3 regions of the Dryocola baronae genome follow, and region 2 is predicted to be linked to each of the others. Evidence: riboswitches for the same ligand, from Rfam matches in the RefSeq annotation. Region 2 holds a riboswitch; each other region holds the start of a gene.

Region 1 (4,150 bases), 1.4 Mb from region 2:
AGCCCCTGCGGCGATGAAGGCATCTGCTTGGTTTGGGTTGGGAAAACGTGGCCGAGCGCGATGTATGAAGGGCGTGCCGCAAGGGCGCGGTCCATTTCCATGTTGTCGTGGGTGGATAGCCCAAGGCGCAGGCCCGCGTTGCGAATGGCGTCGAGGTTGGCGATATCCAAATCCTCCTGGCCAAGGTGTACGCCGTAGGCGCGATGTTTGATAGCCAGCCGCCAGTAGTCGTTGATAAACAGCCGGGCCTGATACCGCTCGCCCAGCCTGACGGCGGCGATGACGTCTGCTTCAACGTCTTCGTCGCGCCTGTCCTTGATGCGCAGCTGAATCGTGCGAACACCCGCAGCAAGCAGGCGCTCAATCCATTCCACGCTGTCGACCACTGGGTACAGCCCCAGCCGCCGTGGGGTAGGGGGAAAAGCTTTCAGGCTCATACTTCCTCCTGGCGCAGATAGATTTCCCCGCCTTTTGCGCGGAAGTTTTGCGACATGTCTTCCATTCCCACTTCAATGACCTGCTTCGCGGCAAAGTCGCGCACTTCCTGGGAGATTTTCATCGAGCAGAATTTCGGTCCGCACATGGAACAGAAGTGCGCGACCTTGCCGGATTCCTGCGGCAGCGTTTCGTCGTGGTAAGCGCGGGCGGTGAAGGGGTCGAGCGCAAGGTTGAACTGGTCTTCCCAGCGGAATTCGAAGCGCGCTTTCGACATGGCGTTGTCGCGGATCTGCGCGCCCGGATGGCCTTTCGCCAGATCTGCGGCATGCGCCGCAATTTTGTAGGTTATCAAGCCCTGCTTCACGTCCTCTTTATTCGGCAGGCCGAGGTGCTCTTTTGGCGTCACGTAGCAAAGCATCGCGCAGCCGAACCAGCCGATCATCGCGGCGCCGATTCCCGAGGTGAAATGGTCGTAGCCAGGGGCGATGTCCGTGGTCAGCGGGCCGAGGGTGTAGAACGGCGCTTCGTGGCAGTGCTCCAGCTCTTCGGTCATGTTGCGGCGGATCATCTGCATCGGCACGTGTCCCGGGCCTTCGATCATCACCTGTACGTCGTACTCCCAGGCGATTTTGGTCAGCTCGCCCAGCGTGTGCAGCTCTGCGAACTGCGCCTCGTCGTTGGCGTCCTGAATGGAGCCAGGGCGCAGCCCGTCGCCAAGAGAAAGCGAGACGTCATAGGCCGCGCAGATTGCGCAGATTTCGCGGAAATGTTCGTAAAGGAAGTTTTCCTCATGATGGGAAAGGCACCATTTCGCCATGATCGACCCGCCGCGTGAGACGATGCCGGTGAGGCGTTTGGCGGTCATCGGCACGTAGCGTAGCAGCACGCCAGCGTGAATGGTGAAGTAGTCCACGCCCTGTTCGGCCTGCTCCAGCAGCGTGTCGCGGAACATCTCCCAGGTCAGGTCTTCGGCCATGCCGTTGACCTTTTCCAATGCCTGGTAAATCGGCACGGTGCCGATAGGAACGGGGCTGTTGCGCAGGATCCATTCGCGAGTTTCGTGGATATAGCGCCCGGTGGACAGGTCCATCACGGTGTCCGCCCCCCAGCGCGTTGACCAGACCAGCTTCTCCACTTCTTCTTCAATGGATGAGGTCACCGCCGAGTTGCCGATATTGGCGTTGACCTTCACCAGGAAGTTGCGCCCGATAATCATCGGTTCAGATTCTGGGTGGTTGATATTGGCGGGGATAATCGCCCGGCCTGCGGCCACCTCGTCACACACAAATTCGGGCGTGATATTTTCCGGCAAACGAGCGCCAAAGGCTTCGCCCGGATGCTGGTGGCGTAATACGGCATCGCGAATGCGCTCGCGGCCCATGTTTTCGCGGATGGCGATAAACTCCATCTCAGGCGTGACGATGCCTCGGCGCGCGTAATGCAGCTGGGTGACGCATTTGCCGGTTTTAGCGCGTTTGGGCGTAAGGCGCGTTTCAAAGCGCAGGTCGTCCAGGGCGTCGTCCGCAAGGCGCTCTTTCGTGTAGGCAGAGCTGCGGTCGTTGAGCGTTTCGCAGTCGGCGCGTTCTTCAATCCATCCGCTTCGCAGCGGCGGCAGCCCGCGCAGCACGTCGATGCTAACGTTTGGATCGCCATACGGGCCGGAGGTGTCGTAAACCGGCACCGCGTCGTTAGGTTCATATTGCGGATTGTCTTTACTGCCGCCCGCCATCGTTGGGCTAAGCTGGATTTCCCGCATCGGCACGCGAATATCCTCCCGCGAGCCGGAAAGATAAATGCGCTGGGAATTTGGGAAGGCGGTGCCTTCTAGCGTGTTGATAAAGTGAAGCGCAGCCGCGCGCTGTTCGCGACGTGTTGGTTTTTCAGATGCAGACATAGCTCATTCCAGGATTCGATCAGGAGTGGCTTGTCAGAACGACGGATGGAGTAATGGATGTGGGGCGCCCGAAAAAGGCCGTACCCAAAAGCAGAATTACTCTTGTTCCCTTCGCAGGTTTTAACCTGATCAGGTTCCGCGGATCCCGAATTAACGGTCTCAGCCGGTGCTTTCGCACTCGGCACTCCGACAAGAAGAAACCCGTATTGCTACGGGTGAAGTTGTAAATTACTCGTTAACAGCGCAGAACTCAAGCCGGGCGTGCAAGGCTATCCGTGTCGTTGGCGCTGCTGTGCAGATTGTTGGCGTACGCCAGTTCGATGAGCTTATCTTCCAGCGAGAAACGCGCTTCCAGCGCTTCACCGATGCCGGACAACGCCTGCTGGAACTCAATACAGTTGTCGTCGTCGATGGCGTTTTCCAGATTGGTATCGTAGAAATCCATGATCTGCTGGGTATTGGCTTCGAGCTGCGGGTAGATTTGAGTGGCCGCTAAAAGCGGGCTGGCACCTTCCATTTCATCGATAATGCGCTCATAAATATTGAAATGGCCGGCTGAAAGGTAGTCCACCAGGTTGTGGCAAAAATTATCCAGCGCCTTTTCATTAAGCGCAGAGAGCGATTCCTTGTTAGGCTTGATCCCGACCATGTTGTAATACGCCACGAGCAAATGTTTGCGGGCATATAGCCATTGGTCGACTAACTCATTGCTACCGCCAACGCGCTCAGTCAGGCTTTCTAGCTGGTTCAGCATGTTTGACTCCGTGAGTTGCAAGATTTAACGCAAACGTACCCAAAATATAACAACTATTGTTTATACCAGTGTCCAGGGGGATGTGCACCAGGTTATGGAACGTGTCATTCAAAAGTTAGATCAGGGCTGGTTTATCGTCAGTCATGAACAAAAATTGTGGCTGCCAAAAGGCGAGCTGCCTCACGGATCGGCGGCGGACTTCCAGCTTGAAGGCGCGAATGGTCTGCAAATCGGCGAGTGGGAAGGCGAGCCGGTATGGCTGATTCGCCAGAATCGCCGCCAGGAAATGGGCTCGGTGCGCCAGGTTATCGACCAGGACGTGGGCCTGTTTCAGCTTGCAGGGCGGGGCGTTCAGCTGGCCGAGTTTTACCGTTCGCACAAATTTTGCGGCTACTGCGGCCATGAGATGCACCCCAGCAAAACCGAATGGGCGATGCTCTGCAGCCACTGCCGCGAACGCTACTATCCGCAGATTGCGCCCTGCATCATCGTCGCCATCCGCCGGGACGATCATATCCTGCTTGCCCAACATACACGCCATCGCAACGGGGTTTATACCGTGCTGGCCGGTTTTGTTGAAGTCGGCGAAACCTTAGAGCAGGCCGTCGCGCGTGAAGTGATGGAAGAGAGCAGCATCCGCGTGAAAAATCTGCGCTACGTGACTTCGCAGCCCTGGCCTTTCCCGCAGTCGCTGATGACCGCGTTTATGGCCGACTACCACAGCGGTGATATCAAAATCGATCCTAAAGAGCTGATTGACGCGCAGTGGTATCGCTACGACCAGCTGCCGCTTATCCCTCCGGCTGGCACGGTGGCGCGCCGTCTGATAGAAGACACCGTCGCTCAGTGTCGGGCAGAGTATGAATGACGTGGTAAACTGGGCGGATACAGCTAAAGGAAATGCTAAAAATGACTGAACTGAAGAACGATCGTTACCTCCGCGCCTTGCAGCGTCAGCCAGTAGACATCACGCCTGTATGGATGATGAGGCAGGCGGGGCGCTATTTGCCAGAGTACAAAGCCACCCGCGCTATTGCCGGCGACTTTATGTCCCTGTGCAAAAA
Region 2 (4,150 bases):
CAGGTCCTGCCCTACCGCCGCCTGTTTCGCCGCGTCGTTGCCGGTTGCGATGGTATTCTGCCCGGAGACGCTGCTGTCGCCGGAGGTCTTAACTTCAAATAGCGCGTGGGCCTTCAGCGCCGGGCCGGTCAGTGAAACTTTTTTATCATTTTCCAGCCACTCATTAAAGGCTGAAAGAGATTGCTGTTGCTGAGTAATAGTCATTTCATTATTCCTGACAAGTGAGAGTATTTTTATTATGCCTACGCCGGGACATTTTTACGCCGAGCGCTGGATAAAGGGTAGATTTAAAATACAAACACTCAAGCACGAGAAAAATACGTACCGGGGTAACCAGGCACATGGAAAAATATCAATACTTTCAAGATGGCGAGATTATGAGATATATTTGTAGATGATATATTTAATATTGCCGCGCAGGGATGGTTTCGCTAAGTAACTACTTGTATTTATCATTCACCCCCACTAAACCAATATTGAACCACAACTACAATATCAAACAGAAGGCTGACTCGGAGGAATGTGCTGATAATTTGCTTAAGTTTGGTTATCAGCCGCGCTTTGCAGCCGAATATTTCACCATTGTCACTACCACGCGGGCATGATTTTCCGTCCCATAACGGGTTATGGGACGGTTTTTCCTACCACCATTCGTGAAAATGATGCACCGGGCCGATGCCGTGGCCCACCTCAAGCGAGTCCGCCTGCTCGAGCGCTTTTGACAGCCATTTTTTTGCCGCCTCGATCGTTTGCGGCCAGCCGTCGTTGCGGGGGTAAAGCGCTGCGAGCGCGGCGGAAAGGGTGCAGCCGGTACCGTGGGTGTGCCGGGTTTGCACGCGGGGAGCGGTAAAGCGCACCGCGCCGTCGCGGGTGAACAGCCAGTCCGGGCTTTCGGCGTCGTCCAAATGGCCGCCCTTCATCAGCACCGCGCTACAGCCCATGCCCAGCAGCGCGTCGCCCTGCTCCTTCATTTCTCTTTCATTGCGGGCGTGGGGCGCGTCGAGCAGCGCGGCGGCTTCCGGCAGGTTGGGCGTGATCAGCGCCACCTGCGGCAGCAGGCGTTTACGCAGGCTGTCCACCGCCGAGGGGGCAAGCAGCGGATCGCCGCTTTTCGCCAGCATCACCGTGTCCAGAACAACGCTGTGAACCTGATAAAACGCCAGACGTTCGGCAACCGCCTCCACGATATCAGCCTCGGCCAGCATACCGATCTTAACGGTATCGATGCGCACGTCGCCGAGCACCGAGTTGAGCTGCGCCGCGACAAAATCCGGTTCGATGCGGTAAACCGACTGCACGCCGCGCGTGTTTTGCGCCACCAGAGCGGTGATCACGCTGGTGCCGTACGCGCCGAGCGCCGAAAACGTTTTTAAGTCCGCCTGGATACCCGCGCCGCCGCTTGGGTCGGTGCCCGCGATGGTTAGCGCATTGATTCGGTTCATGCCCTTCATGCCAGCGCCTCCTCGTTCAGATGATAAAGCGCGTCGAGGAACGCCGGGATAAAGCTGCCGGGACCGGAGCCTGCGGCAATGGCCTGGCCGCCCGCCAGCTTCATAAATTGACAGGCGGCGGCCACGTTATCCAGCCGGTTCCCCGGCAGCGAAAGGCAGGCGGCAACGACGGCGGACAGCGCGCAGCCCGTGCCGACCACCCGCGTCATGAGTTTACCCCCGCCCGCAACGGCCCACGCGCCCGCTCCGTCGGTCACATAATCCTGCTCGCCGGTGACGGCCACCACGGCTCCGGTTTGAAGCGCAAGCTGCCGGGCCGCGGGCAAGGCGCTCTGCGCATCGTCGGTGCTGTCGACCCCTCTCCCACCGGCGCTGACGCCCGCCAGCGCGAGGATTTCTGAAGCGTTGCCGCGAACGGCGGCGGGACGCAGGGAGAGGATTTCACGGGCGAAAGCCGTGCGGAAGCTAAGCCCGCCGACGGCGACGGGATCGAGCGTCCAGGGCGTGGCAGATTCATTTGCGGCATGAATAGCGGCGAGCATGGCGCGGCTGCGTTCGGCGGTCAGCGTGCCGATATTAATCAACAGCGCGCCGGCGGCGGGGGCAAACTGCGCGGCCTCTTCAGGCTCAATCACCATTGCGGGCGCGGCACCGATGGCGAGCAGGACGTTGGCGGTGAAGCTTTGCACCACGTCGTTCGTCATGCAGTGGACTAAAGGCGTTGACTGGCGTAGTACGGTTAAAACGGCAGCGGCGCGATGGCCGGGTAGCAGGTCAGGTTGCAGCATGGCGGTCTCCTGTCCGGCGTGAAGAAGGGATGCGGACAGGCATCTGACTTCCCTACGCTGGCATTATCCAGATCAGGTGGTACGGGTATTTCTCAGCCTTCACAAAGAAGGGCACCCCGAGTCATTTCACATACAAAACAATCAGTTAAATATATACATTTTGTAGATATTTAGTGTAACCGGGGCTAAGCCCCAGGAGCAATATTTTTCGATTTATCACAATATTTATTACGGTGGTTATAAAGATCGGTATTAACATAACCCTTTATATTGTGAGGGATTCACATGCACGATTTCAGATTAATCATGATATGGGATGCTGCAAGAGAACTTAACCCCAGAGATTTCCAATACATACTAAGGCCAGAGGTAGCATTCGAAAGAGCAAGGGTTTACTACGATCTTGATTCTGCCAACTACTCTCACTTTAGCCTTCAACAAATGCCAAAGAGGAAAAGCGGTTTTATCAATCCCTTTTCAGCTAAGTATGACCGTAAGAGTAATGGCATGTATGACGGTGCTTATGATCATACACAACATAATGTAGATACCGGTTGGTTTATTGGAATAGATGAATCTGAGCAATGGGATTACTTTAAGCATCCATTCTATTTTGATGATAAAGGCGAGCTTGTCTACGATTGCTTTATGGATCACTGGCATTCATGGTTTGAAATGGAAGTTAGAGATGCTTACCGAAAATGCTTAGATAGCCATCAGGGAAGAAAACCAGCACCGACACAGAAGTTTCAACCATCAGATGCGCCTATACAACATGCTCAAGCAGCTAAAACTATTAATAGCAAAGCAGCAGGACGCTTATTAGCCGCTGGCGGTGTTTATAATGGCAACATTGAAGGCTTTAGAAAAACAGCAGAGCAATTAGGCGGTGAGGCTATTCATGGTTATGACCAAGTATTAAATGAAAAAACAGCAGGTACAGCTATTGCAGCGGCTTCTATTTTAATGGTTAAAAGGCCAAACTCAGATGCTTACGCTGAAATTAATAGCTATTTAGGCAAGTTAAGGGGTGAATCAAAAATAGTTAACGGAATCACGATACAAGACATTAACTATGTTAAAAGAAACCCAACAGATGCGGCAATTCTAAGAAAAGAATTTGATAGCACCGCCAGGAAAAAATTTCTTACTGATATAGCTGACACCCCTGAAGCAACAAACACATTCAATCCTTCACAACTATTGAGGATGAAAAATGGAAAATCTCCAGATGGTTGGGATGTACACCACAAATTACCATTAGATGATGGTGGTACAAACACCTTTGATAATCTAGTGTTAATCGAAAAAGAACCATATCACAAGGTATTTACTAACATGCAAAGATCGGCAACTAAAGGTATGATACCTGGTGAAAGCAAGGTTACACCATGGGCTATTCCTTCTGGTACAATTTATCCACTTAAATAAACAGGATTAAATAAAAATGAACATTTATAACATGCTGGATAACTTGAAAAATGAAATGACAAAATGGGAATACCCCATTCAAGAACCACTCAAAGACACATTTATTGATAGTATAACCAAAAGAAAGCCAGCAACTGATACATCCCCTATTCTGGAAGATCTAGCTAATGAACTTTGCATATTATTTGTAAACCAACCTGATTATGTTTTATTATTGGAAAAAATGGATGGATTCGAATACGATGGGCTTACATTATACAGTTTATCTGTACCAGAACCATTAATTAAAAATTTATTTATAGTAAACGAATTTTACAGAAATAATGATGATTATATAGATCCAGATTTGGCAGAACGCTTAGTCATTGGAGAAAATAGCATTTCTTTATTTACTTATGATACCAAAACTAACTTATTTGAAATTCGAGATAATATAGGAACAGATAATATCTTTGGATCATTTTCTAACTTCACCGATTT
Region 3 (4,150 bases), 2.6 Mb from region 2:
GCCCTGCACCTGGCTTACGCCTACCGGAATCGCTTTGCCCAGGCGCTGGCTCAGCAGCACCAAGCCCAGACAGCAGATCATCTGGATAATGGCGAGGAGCGCCGCGCGGGCAGGGTCGTAATCGAAGCTCAGCGCCTGGAAGATCGCCAGTTCGATGGTGGTCGCCTGCGGCCCGCCGCCGAGCGATAGCACCGTTGCGAAGCTTGCGAAGCAGAGCATGAATATCAGCGCGGCGGCAGGCAGAATCTGGCGGCGCAGCCACGGCCACTCTACGAAGCGGAAGAAGTTCCAGCCGCGCATGCCGAGCTGGGCGGCAAGCTGGCGTTGTTCGCCGGGGATGCTCTCCAGCGCCTGGAGCAGCAGGCGGGTCGCCATCGGCATATTAAAGAAGATGTGCGCCAGCAGAATGCCCTGCAGGCCGTACGGCGAAAACGTCCACTCCACGCCGAACCACGCGCACAGTGAGGCGATCCAGCCAACGCGGCCATAAACGGTCAGAATGCCGAAGACGGCGACTAAAACCGGCAGCACCAGCGTCATCGCGCACAGGCGCAGCAGCGCAAGGCGGCCGGGGAAGCGGCGACGGTAGAGCGCGCGGGCGAGGAAAATGGCTGGGAGAACGGAAAGCAAGGCGGAAAGAAACGCCTGCCAGAACGAGAAGCGCAGCACGTGCCACAGATAGCTGTCCTGCAGCAGGGCGCGGATATCGGTCTGCGGCGCGTTAAACCACAGCGACAGAAAAGCCGTCAGGGCTACCGCCACCACAAGCATGGCGGCGAACAGCCCTGGGAACAGCCAGCCTGGTATTAGCGGCTGGTGGCGCGAAGCCATGCGCTAATCCAGCCGGCACGATGTTCAGCAACCTGCTGCGGTGTGAACTCCAGCGCGGTCTGCGGTTTAGGAAGCGTGCTGAAGCCTTCCGGGAGCTTCACCTCGGCAACCGGGTACATCCAGTTGCCGGTTGGAACGGTATTCTGGAAACCCGGCGTGGTGATGAATTTCATGAATTTCTCAGCCAGCTCCGGCTGCCTGCTTGCCGCCAGACGACCGGCGACTTCAACCTGCAGGTAGTGCCCCTCGCTGAAATCCGCCGCCGCGTAGTTATCTTTCTTCTCTTCGATAATGTGATAGGCCGGGGAGGTGGTGTAGCTCAGCACCAGGTCGGCTTCGCCTTTTAAGAACAGACCGTAGGCCTCTGACCAGCCTTTCGTGACGGTAACGGTTTTGCCCGCCAGCTTCTGCCAGGCTTCGGGTGCTTTATCGCCGTAGACTTTTTGCATCCACAGCAGCAGGCCAAGGCCCGGCGTGCTGGTGCGCGGGTCTTGATAAATCACTTTCCATTTCTGGTCGCTATCAACCATCTCTTTCAGGCTTTTCGGCGGATTTTTGAGTTTGTTTTTATCGTAGACGAAGGCGAAGTAGCCGTAGTCGAACGGCACAAATGTATCGTTCTTCCAGCCGCCGGGGATTTTCAGGGCGCTGGCGTCAACGTTGCTCGGCGCGAAGAGTTTGGTCTGCGACGCGGCTTCCAGAAGATTATTGTCCAGCCCCAGCACCACGTCGGCCTTGCTGTTTTTACCTTCCATGCGCAGGCGGTTGAGCAGCGATACGCCGTCTTCCAGCGCCACAAATTTCAGCTCGCAGCTACAGTCGGCTTCGAAGGCTTTTTTTACCGCAGGCCCGGGGCCCCAGTCAGCGGCAAAGGAGTCATAGGTATAGACGGTCAGCAGGGGTTTTGCGAAAGCGGGGGCTGCAATAAGAACCAGCAGCGGCAGTAATTTCTTGAACACTTTGCACCTCTTAAATTAGGGGTGGCAAAGGACTTTGAGCGGTGAGCCTCAAATCCCTTCGCCGGCGTTATCCGGATCAGGTTCGACGGGTATTATCTCAGCGCGGACAAAAAGTCCTGGCACCCCGTTGAGCACGCAACATTGTAATGATTCTGTGAACGTTCCGAAAGAACTATGGTTCCGGCGGCGCAAACCAGGCGGATTTGAAGTCAAACCAGCCGAGGGTGTTCATGCGCACGCCGCGCATGCTGCGCTGGCCTTCAATGCGCAGCCAGTGGTGGATCAGCGGGATAATGTCGTCGCGATCGAGCATTTGCTTGCACCATTCCGGCAGCGCCAGCGTTTTACTGTGCCAGCGGCGGGCGTCGCCCTCCCAGTCAATCGGCATGCATTTTTGAATCAGCGGCACTTCGTAGAGCTGGGCGAACAGCGAATATTCCAGCGGCAGGGTGAAGTTGACGCTGTTAAGCCAGATATCGCTTTCCACGTCGCCCTGGTGCCACTCATCGTAGCTAATTTCCTGAATGATGAGCTTTACGCCCTGCTTCGCCAGCAGCTCGCTCATGATACTGCTGATGACCCGGTGTTCTACGTGGTCGCGATAATAGGTGAGGGTGATGCTCTCAAGCCCCGCGGGTTTAGCTACCAACGGCCCGGTGCGTGAATGGTGCCAGCGCGGGAGCAGGCCATAGGCCGGGAACCAGTACTGCTGATACTGTTCCGCCGCGCTGTAGATAAGGTTGACGGGGGACAGAACATGCCCGACCCACTGCCGAACGCCCGTGTGGGCACCGAGCCCCGAACGGCTGTCGAACAGCAGGTAGTAACACCCTTCTTCCGGGCGGCTTTCCACCGCCTTTTCGCTGTCCGGCATGCCCTGTAGCTGCACGCCGCAGCTCGACTCTTCGCCTACCTCCGGCAAAACCCAGAAGTTAACCTCATCGATAAGCGCCCGGAACCCGAAGTAATCGTCGAAGGCGTGGATTTTTAGCTGGTTGCGGTTGTTGCGGGCGACAGAGTAGGGGCCGGTACCGACCGGCTGGCTGGCGAAATCCGCCATCGTCGTCCATTCACGCGGCAGAATCATGGCGTTGACGCTGCCCAGCAGCCAGGGTAGCCAGTCGTCCGGCTGGCTGAGATGAATATCCAGCGTCCAGGTGGTCGGCGAGGCGATCTGCGAGATATGTGCGAACAGCGGCAGGGCGTTGATGCGCTGCAGCGAGGTGATGATATCCAGCATGTCCAGCTCGCGGCCGTGGTGAAAATGGATGCCGGGGCGAAGGTAGAAGCGCCAGTGTAAAGGGGAAATTTGCTGCCAGTGGTGGGCGATATCCGCTTCCAGTTCCCCATTTTCCTCATTTATACGCGTCAGGCCGCTGAAAATCTGCCGGGCGATATGCGTTTCAGACCGGCGCAGCGCGGAGCCGGGCAGCAGGTTTAGCAGTGGGCGGTAATAGAGCACGCGCAGGATGTGGCGGCCCTGGCGGAAGCTGCGGCCGAGGTGGGAAATAAGCATTTGGCGGACGGCGGCCTTGTCGCCGACAATTTGCACCAGCTGATCGATGCGATCCTGCTCAAGAAGATCCTCGGCCCGCTGCTGCTGGAGGGCAAGCCCGGTGTATAAGAATTCGAGCTGCGAACGCTTGCCGCGCCCGGCTTCCGCCTTCCAGCTAAGCCAGCCCTTTTCCTGCATCGCGTTGAGCAGCGTACGCATGTGGCGGCGCGAACAGTTGAGCAGTTCGGCCAGATCGTTGAGCGTGGTTTCCTGCGGCTTTCCGTCACAGCACTGCCACAGACGAATGAACTGCTGTTGTAAACGACCGGATGACATAAAAGAGGAACTCCAGGCAGAAACTCATCAATTTAACTTTCCCTATATTACGCCAATAATCATCAACGATGAAAGCGAGGAGGGGCATATGAAACGGTCATCACCTGTTGAGTTTTACCAAGATTACTTTGCCGCGACGCAGTTCGTGAAAACGAAAGGCGTGGGTGCCGGATGGCTGGCTCGCCTGACGGCTGGGCAACGTTTGAGGATGCTCGAAGACTTAATGCAGTGGGAGGTTACGACCCCGACGGCCGTGAGCGACTAAATCGCCTTCATCACGTGTGACTGAGTATTGGTGCTTTTCACCAGCCAGCAGATTATCTGCTGGCTTTTTTACGTTCTAAATATTGATATGGCAAATAATATATTTGTGAGTATATCTTTAAATAGTGGCTGAATGTTTTTTCTGGCAAGGCGCGGGGCTTTTTTTTATTATCAGAGATTAATCTTAAAGAAATGGAGTTTTTTAATATGACACCTCTATTAAATATAAGAAATTTATATATTTCATTCCTGGAAAAAAATCAAA

What was found. Region 2 has a riboswitch for thiamine pyrophosphate ahead of thiM (hydroxyethylthiazole kinase). Riboswitches for the same ligand answer to the same signal wherever they lie in the genome.
Region 1: linked by a shared signal. The riboswitch ahead of thiC (phosphomethylpyrimidine synthase ThiC) and the one ahead of thiM (hydroxyethylthiazole kinase) in region 2 are both predicted to bind thiamine pyrophosphate.
Region 3: linked by a shared signal. The riboswitch ahead of thiB (thiamine ABC transporter substrate binding subunit) and the one ahead of thiM (hydroxyethylthiazole kinase) in region 2 are both predicted to bind thiamine pyrophosphate.

What each region holds. Positions count from the first base shown of each region.
Region 1 covers NZ_JBINNY010000001.1:268,640-272,789, forward strand. The annotation lists gene thiE (thiamine phosphate synthase) at 1-437, opposite strand, end outside; gene thiC (phosphomethylpyrimidine synthase ThiC) at 434-2,332, opposite strand; TPP riboswitch at 2,422-2,531, opposite strand; gene rsd (sigma D regulator) at 2,583-3,086, opposite strand; gene nudC (NAD(+) diphosphatase) at 3,181-3,954, shown strand; gene hemE (uroporphyrinogen decarboxylase) at 3,996-4,150, shown strand, end outside.
Region 2 covers NZ_JBINNY010000001.1:1,686,498-1,690,647, reverse strand. The annotation lists gene ACSPHG_RS07900 (hypothetical protein) at 1-204, opposite strand, end outside; gene thiD (bifunctional hydroxymethylpyrimidine kinase/phosphomethylpyrimidine kinase) at 642-1,442, opposite strand; gene thiM (hydroxyethylthiazole kinase) at 1,448-2,239, opposite strand; TPP riboswitch at 2,272-2,368, opposite strand; gene ACSPHG_RS07885 (HNH endonuclease signature motif containing protein) at 2,525-3,670, shown strand; gene ACSPHG_RS07880 (YrhA family protein) at 3,687-4,150, shown strand, end outside.
Region 3 covers NZ_JBINNY010000001.1:4,269,363-4,273,512, reverse strand. The annotation lists gene thiP (thiamine/thiamine pyrophosphate ABC transporter permease ThiP) at 1-831, opposite strand, end outside; gene thiB (thiamine ABC transporter substrate binding subunit) at 807-1,790, opposite strand; TPP riboswitch at 1,826-1,927, opposite strand; gene sgrR (HTH-type transcriptional regulator SgrR) at 1,963-3,621, opposite strand; gene sgrT (glucose uptake inhibitor SgrT) at 3,710-3,886, shown strand; gene ACSPHG_RS20180 (YopT-type cysteine protease domain-containing protein) at 4,093-4,150, shown strand, end outside.